2 regions of the Streptomyces sp. NPDC017448 genome follow, and region 2 is predicted to be linked to the other one. Evidence: riboswitches for the same ligand, from Rfam matches in the RefSeq annotation. Region 2 holds a riboswitch; the other holds the start of a gene.
The links. Region 2 has a riboswitch for glycine ahead of gcvT (glycine cleavage system aminomethyltransferase GcvT). Riboswitches for the same ligand answer to the same signal wherever they lie in the genome.
Positions count from the first base shown of each region.

Region 1: it holds a riboswitch for glycine, as region 2 does, so the genes downstream of both, gcvP (aminomethyl-transferring glycine dehydrogenase) here and gcvT (glycine cleavage system aminomethyltransferase GcvT) in region 2, are expected to answer to the same signal.

Region 1 covers NZ_JBIRLM010000030.1:33,272-36,671, forward strand. The annotation lists gene gcvP (aminomethyl-transferring glycine dehydrogenase) at 1-1,838, opposite strand, end outside; glycine riboswitch at 2,032-2,129, opposite strand; gene ACH4K1_RS31785 (PRC-barrel domain-containing protein) at 2,262-2,633, shown strand; gene ACH4K1_RS31790 (DNA polymerase IV) at 2,555-3,400, opposite strand, start outside.
Region 2 covers NZ_JBIRLM010000003.1:80,929-84,328, reverse strand. The annotation lists gene ACH4K1_RS07695 (enhanced serine sensitivity protein SseB C-terminal domain-containing protein) at 1-31, opposite strand, end outside; gene ACH4K1_RS07690 (enhanced serine sensitivity protein SseB) at 201-971, opposite strand; gene ACH4K1_RS07685 (AAA family ATPase) at 1,042-1,749, opposite strand; glycine riboswitch at 1,912-2,009, shown strand; gene gcvT (glycine cleavage system aminomethyltransferase GcvT) at 2,188-3,312, shown strand.

The sequences.
Region 1 (3,400 bases), on a different contig from region 2:
GCGCTGGCGGCGTTGGTGCCGTGCGCCGAGGACGGGATCAGGCAGACGGTGCGCTGGTCGTCGCCGTTGGCCCGGTGGTACGCCCGGACGGCGAGCAGCCCCGCGAACTCGCCCTGGGAGCCGGCGTTGGGCTGGATGGACACCGCGTCGTAACCGGTGACCTCCGCCAGGCGCTCCTCCAGCTCGCGGATGAGGGTGAGGAAGCCCTGCGCCTGCTCGGCCGGGGCGAAGGGGTGCAGCGCGCCGAACTCGGGCCAGGTGATCGACTCCATCTCGGCGGTCGCGTTCAGCTTCATGGTGCAGGAGCCGAGCGGGATCATGCCGCGGTCCAGCGCGTAGTCGCGGTCGGCCAGCTTGCGCAGGTAGCGCAGCATCGCGGTCTCGGAGCGGTGCTGGTGGAAGACCGGGTGGGTCAGGAAGTCGTCCGTGCGCAGCAGCGCCTCCGGCAGCGCGTCCGCGACCGCGGCGTCCAGCGCCTCGACGTCGCCCTCGGCTCCGAAGGCCGCCCAGACGGCGGAGAGCTGCGCGCGGGTGGTGGTCTCGTCGCAGGCGATGGAGACGTGGTCGGCGTCGACGAGGCGGAGGTTGACCCCGCGCTCCCGGGCCTCCGCGACGATGCCGGCGGCCTTGCCGGGCGCCCGGACGGTCAGGGTGTCGAAGAACGCGTCGTGCACGACCTCGGCCCCGGAGCCGCGCAGGCCGTCGGCCAGGATCGCGGCGTAGCGGTGGGTGCGCCGGGCGATCGTCCGCAGCCCGTCGGGCCCGTGGTAGACCGCGTACATCCCGGCCATCACGGCGAGGAGCACCTGCGCCGTGCAGATGTTGCTGGTGGCCTTCTCCCGGCGGATGTGCTGCTCGCGGGTCTGGAGGGCCAGGCGGTACGCCTTGTCGCCGTCCGCGTCGACGGAGACGCCGACGAGGCGGCCGGGCAGGGAGCGGGCGAACTTCTCGCGGACCGCCATGAAGCCGGCGTGCGGGCCGCCGAAGCCCATCGGGACGCCGAAGCGCTGGGTGGTGCCGACCGCGATGTCCGCGCCGAGCGCGCCGGGCGAGGTGAGCAGCGTGAGGGCCAGCAGGTCGGCGGCGACGGTGACGATCGCGCCCAGCTCGTGGGCCTGCTCGATGACGGGCCCGATGGCCCGGACGGCGCCGGAGGCGCCCGGGTACTGGAGCAGGACGCCGAAGACGCCGCGCTCGGCGATCTCGGCGGGGATGCCGTCGCTCAGGTCGGCGACGACGACCTCGACGCCGGTCGGCTCGGCCCGGGTCTCGATGACCGCGACGGTCTGGGGCAGCGTGTCGGCGTCGACCAGGAAGACGCCCTTCTTCACCTTGCCCACGCGCCGGGCCAGGGCCATCGCCTCGGCGGCCGCGGTGCCCTCGTCGAGCAGGGAGGCGCCGGAGGTGGGCAGCCCGGTCAGCTCGGCGACCATCGTCTGGAAGTTGAGCAGGGCCTCCAGGCGGCCCTGGGAGATCTCCGGCTGGTACGGCGTGTAGGCCGTGTACCACGCCGGGTTCTCCATGACGTTGCGCAGGATCACGGGAGGCGTGAAGGTGCCGTAGTAGCCGAGGCCGATCATCGGGGCCAGCACCTTGTTGCGGTCGGCCAGCGCGCGCAGCTCGGCCAGGACCTCCGCCTCGGTGCGCGCCGACGGAAGGTTCAGGGCCTCGGCGCTCTTGATCACGTCGGGCACCGCGGCGGCGGTCAGCTCGTCGAGGGAGCCGTACCCGACCTGGGCGAGCATCTTCGCCTGGGCCTCGGCGTCCGGCCCTATGTGGCGCTGCTCGAACGGAATGCCCTGCTCCAGCTGGGAGAGCGGAGTGCGACGGGGGGTCATGATGGAGGCCTCCTGGTCTGCCACGACCTGCGAGGGGCACCGCGGCGCGAGTGCCCGGACGGCCTCCCCCTCTGTCATCTCAACCTGAGAGCTTCACCGGCCCGCCCGAAGGCATGCCGACTTTCACCGTCGGTGAGGGTCGAGTCCGCGTGGGCCTGCGCCCGCACGGCATCGCCCTGCTTTCCAGAGTGACCTCGTCCGTGCGGTACGGGTGCCTGAGAGATTCCGGGGAGGATTTGCTCCTTCGGCGCCTCCGGATTCCGCACCGGAGGACTCTCCCGCACGGGGTCAGCAGCCACCGTCAGCCTACCAGCGGCCCCCGCGCCGGAGCTCTCGAGTGGCCGACACCGCGGATCTGCACTTCTGTGGTGCTGGTGGGGCAAGGCAGACCACCCTGACCAGCCGCGACCAGTGGGAGGCACCGTGCAGACCGATATCGATCCGCGCCGCCTGATCGGCCGCAAGGCGTTCGATCGCAAGGGCGCCAAGATCGGAACGGTGGATGAGGTCTATCTCGACGACGCGACGGGCGTGCCCGAATGGGCGGCCGTGCGCACCGGACTGTTCAGCAGGGACGCCTTCGTCCCGCTGGAGCCCAGCGAATTCGTCGAGGACGCGTTGCGCGTCCCCTTCGACCGGGCGCTGATCAAGGGCGCGCCGGACTTCGGCGTCGGCCGGCACCTCTCGCCCGAGCAGGAGTTGCAGCTCTACCGCCACTACGGACTGGACGTCCCGCCGCCCGCCGAGTCCGGTTCCGACCGGGACTTCGGCAGGCTGGCGGGCCAGGAGGAGTAGTCGGGCGGCTCGCGGACGAGCGGCAGCGGGTCGGCCGGGCGCAGCAGCGGGTCGTCGACGCGGAAGGTGAGCACGCGGCCGGGTGCGCTCCACGGCTGCTCGAACCGGACGGTGACCCGGCCGACCCCGCTGCCCTGCACCCAGCCGTGCCCGTGCTCCTCGTGGTGCACGTCGTGCCCGGCGGCCCAGCCCCGCGCGGCGAGCGGCTCGGGGTCCTCGGGGACGGGCTCCGGCGCGCTCTCCCTCCCGTCGCCCTCCACCGCCCGCGCCCGGTCCTCCAGGGCCCGCCGGGCGAGCTCGCGGGCGTCTGCCGCCTGGGCGAACAGGTCCTCCTGGGTGAAGTCGGCCAGCCCCGTGACACCGACCCCCAGGAGCCGTACGCCCCCGGTGGTGTCCACGGACTCCAGCAGGCGTCCGGCCGCCTCGCGGACCACCGTGGGGTCGTCCGTGGGCCCTCGGAGCGTCTCGGAGCGGGTCAGGGTGGAGAAGTCGTAGCGGCGCACCTTCAGGACCACCGTGCGGCCCGACCGGGCGGCGGCCCGCAGCCGCTCCACGCACCGGACGGCCAGCCGCTCCACCTCGGCCCGCACCCTCACCCGGTCGTGCAGGTCCACGTCGAAGGTGTCCTCCACCGATACGGACTTGGCGTCCCGCTCGGCGACCACCGGCCGGTCGTCGAGCCCCAGAGCCATCCGGTGGAGCCCGTGGCCGTGGGCCTTGCCGACCAGCCGTACCAGCTCCGCCTCGCCGGCCTCGGCCAGGTCGTG
Region 2 (3,400 bases):
GCCCTGCCGCCGCAGTGCCCGACGCGCTCACTCTGGGTTCCGCCCCTCGTCGTTCCATCGGTTTCACGCCGCTCCGGGCCCACGGGAGCGGCTTCGCCATCAAACCAGCTTATGCGCCGCCCCGGACATCGGCTTGACGCCGCGGTCCGGCGGCGTCCGGCGCCGGAACCTCGTGCGACGCCGTGGTGCGGGTGCGCGCCTCAGTGGCCCGCGCGCCGGTAGAAGGGGCGCACCTTCTCCCGCATCCAGTCGCCGACGAGGTCCTGGGCGACGTCGAGCAGGACCAGGTTGACCGGCCAGGGCGGCTGGACCCGGCCGAGCGCCCGGCCGACGGCGTCCATGGGGACGCTCTGGTCCGCTCCCTCCCAGACGGCGAACTCGACGCCGACGAAGAGGACCGGGTCGCCGCCCTCGATGCTGGCCAGCGTCCGGCGGGCGGTGCCGACCACCCCGGTGGCCTCGAACTCCTCGGAGACGACGGAGAGGAAGTCGACCGGGTCCTGCTGCCAGTCCGGCTCGAACAGGCGGACGCGGCCGCCCGCGGCGGGGCCGTCCAGGGGGGTGCGGCCGGCCCGGCACAGTTCGGCGACGGCGGGCGGCGGAAGCGGGAGGCCGACGGCGCCGCCGGGGTTGACGGCGATGCCGACCTGGGGGGGCAGGCCCCGGGCGAAGTCGCGGGCGGGCGCGACGGCGAAGGACATGTGGCTGCCGACGCAGCCGAGGAACTGGGCCTCGGAGCTGAAGACGGGGACGAAGGCCGCGCCGTCGATCTCCATCATCGGCAGGTCGAGGTCGGCGCTGGCGGGGCTGCCGCCGTTCGGCAGCGGTACCCAGACGGAACTGCGGCCGAGCACTTCGACGAGACGGCCGCCCGCGTCCGGGACGCCGAGCGAGGCGCTGAGCACCTCTTCGAGCTCGTTGGCGGGCCACCCCTGCTGGGGGTGCGCCGGTGCGGGTGCCGGAATGTCCACTGCCTCTGTGCCCTCTCTCCACCGCGTCGGCCGCGCGCGGCGGCCCCTCGCTCTTCGCTCGGCCAGAACCCTATCCGGCGCGGACGGGCGGGGGCTCTTCGTCGGTGAAGTCGCCGAAGGAGATCCGGCGCAGCGCGTCCGCGGCCTCGCGGTCCAGCAGCACCGCCGAGGCGCAGCCGGCGGGCGGGCGGCCCCGCTCGATGTCGCGGATCAGCCGGCCGACCGCGCGGCGGTGGCGGGCGAAGGCGTAGCCGGAGACGCCCCGGCCGCGCTCGCGCTGTCCTCGGCGGGCCGTCTCGGGGTCCACGTCGAGGAGGATCAGGTGCAGGGCGCGGCCCCGGCGCGCGGCGTGCCGGGCGAGCCACCTGCGTACCCAGGTCTGGGTACCGCAGTCGTGGACGACGACGGAGGCGCCGGAACGGAGGACGGTCCGGAGCCCGAGGTAGTGGGCGGCGCGGGCCAGGGGGCGGTAGAGGGCGTACGGGAGTAAGGAGGGCAGGGCGGCCGTCCAGCGGTCGCGGGTGTCCTGGGAGTCGATGGCGTGGCCGGTCACGGCGCGCCGGATCAGAGTGGACTTGCCCCCGCCGGGGAGACCGGAGACCACCGCGATGTCCCCGGCGGCGAAATCGAGGCCCTCGGGGCCCGCTCCGGCGCGTCCGCGCAGATCCCGCACCACCGGGGCGCACCCGCTGAGCGCCTCCCGCGCCGGCGCGCCAGGCTGTGCGGGCATCGCCCGGTACGCCTCCCCCGTGATCGGTGCCGACCGCTGCAACGTCATGCCCATCCCCTTGCCGTCGGGCCGCCCACACCTGTTCCTGAAGTGTAAAGAACTGGCAAGGCGGCACAACCGTCCTCGCCGTCCGGGCGGGCGCCGAGGACCGGCCTCCCGCTCCGCCGCAAGGCGTGCGATGATGGCCGCGCCAACTGCATACCGGCCGTTCGAATCCGCGCGGGAGAGTTCCGGCCACAGTGTGGGCCGGGCGCCGAAGGAGCAAGACCCTCCCTTGAATCTCTCAGGCCCCGTACCGCGCGGATGAGGCAGATCTGAAAAGCGGGCCGCCCCGGTGGCCCCACCCAAGGTGCAAGCCGAGCCCTCCGAACAAGGGCGCGCCCTCCGGGGCCCACCCCGTCAGGGGCTGTCGGCGAACCTCTCAGGTTCCGATGACAGATGGGGAGGATCTCCGTCCCGACGTCGTCATGCCCTGGAGCCATGCCCATGAGCACCGCCCCCCGTCTCACCGCCCTCGACGCGCTGCACCGCTCGCTCGGCGCCACCATGACCGACTTCGCGGGCTGGGACATGCCGCTGCGGTACGCGAGCGAGCGCGACGAGCACAACGCCGTCCGCACCCGCGCCGGCCTCTTCGACCTGTCGCACATGGGCGAGATCACCGTCACCGGCCCCGAGGCCGCCGCCTTCCTGAGCTACGCGCTGGTCGGCAACATCGCCACCGTCGGCGCGGGCCGGGCCCGCTACACGATGATCGTCCAGGAGGACGGCGGGATCGTGGACGACCTGATCGTCTACCGCCTGGGCGACACCGGGGCCCCCGAGTACATGGTCGTCGCCAACGCGGGCAACGCGCAGATCGTGCTGGACGCGCTGACCGCCCGCGCCGAGGGCTTCGACGCCGAGGTGCGCGACGACCGGGACGCGTACGCGCTGCTCGCGGTCCAGGGCCCCGAGTCGCCCGCCATCATGAAGGCCGTCACCGACGCCGACCTGGACGGGCTGAAGTACTACGCCGGCCTGCCGGGCACGGTCGCCGGGGTTCCGGCGCTCATCGCCCGTACCGGCTACACCGGCGAGGACGGCTTCGAGCTGTTCGTCGCCCCCGACCACGCCGAACAGCTGTGGCGGGCGCTGACCGAGGCCGGCGCCCCGCACGGCCTGATCCCCTGCGGCCTCTCCTGCCGGGACACGCTGCGCCTGGAGGCGGGCATGCCGCTGTACGGGCACGAGCTGACGACGGCGCTCACCCCGTTCGACGCGGGTCTGGGCCGGGTCGTGAAGTTCGAGAAGGAGGGCGACTTCGTCGGCCGCGAGGCGCTGGAGGCCGCCGCCGAGCGCGCCGAGAGCGCCCCGCCGCGCAAGCTGGTCGGCCTGGTCGCCGAGGGCCGCCGCGTCCCGCGCGCCGGGTTCTCCGTGGTCGCCGACGGCAAGGTGATCGGCGAGGTCACCTCCGGCGCCCCGTCCCCGACCCTGGGCAAGCCGATCGCCATGGCCTACGTGGACGCCGCCTTCGCCACTCCCGGCACCGAGGGCGTGGGCGTGGACATCCGCGGCACGCACGAGCCGTACGAGGTCGTCGCGCTGCCGTTCTACAAGCGCCAGAAGTGATATCCCGGAGGGGCCGGAGCGTTTCCGGCCGCCCGCGCCCGTCACGGAAGTGACGTACCTCCGTCTCACCCCGTAAGACCACCGTTCA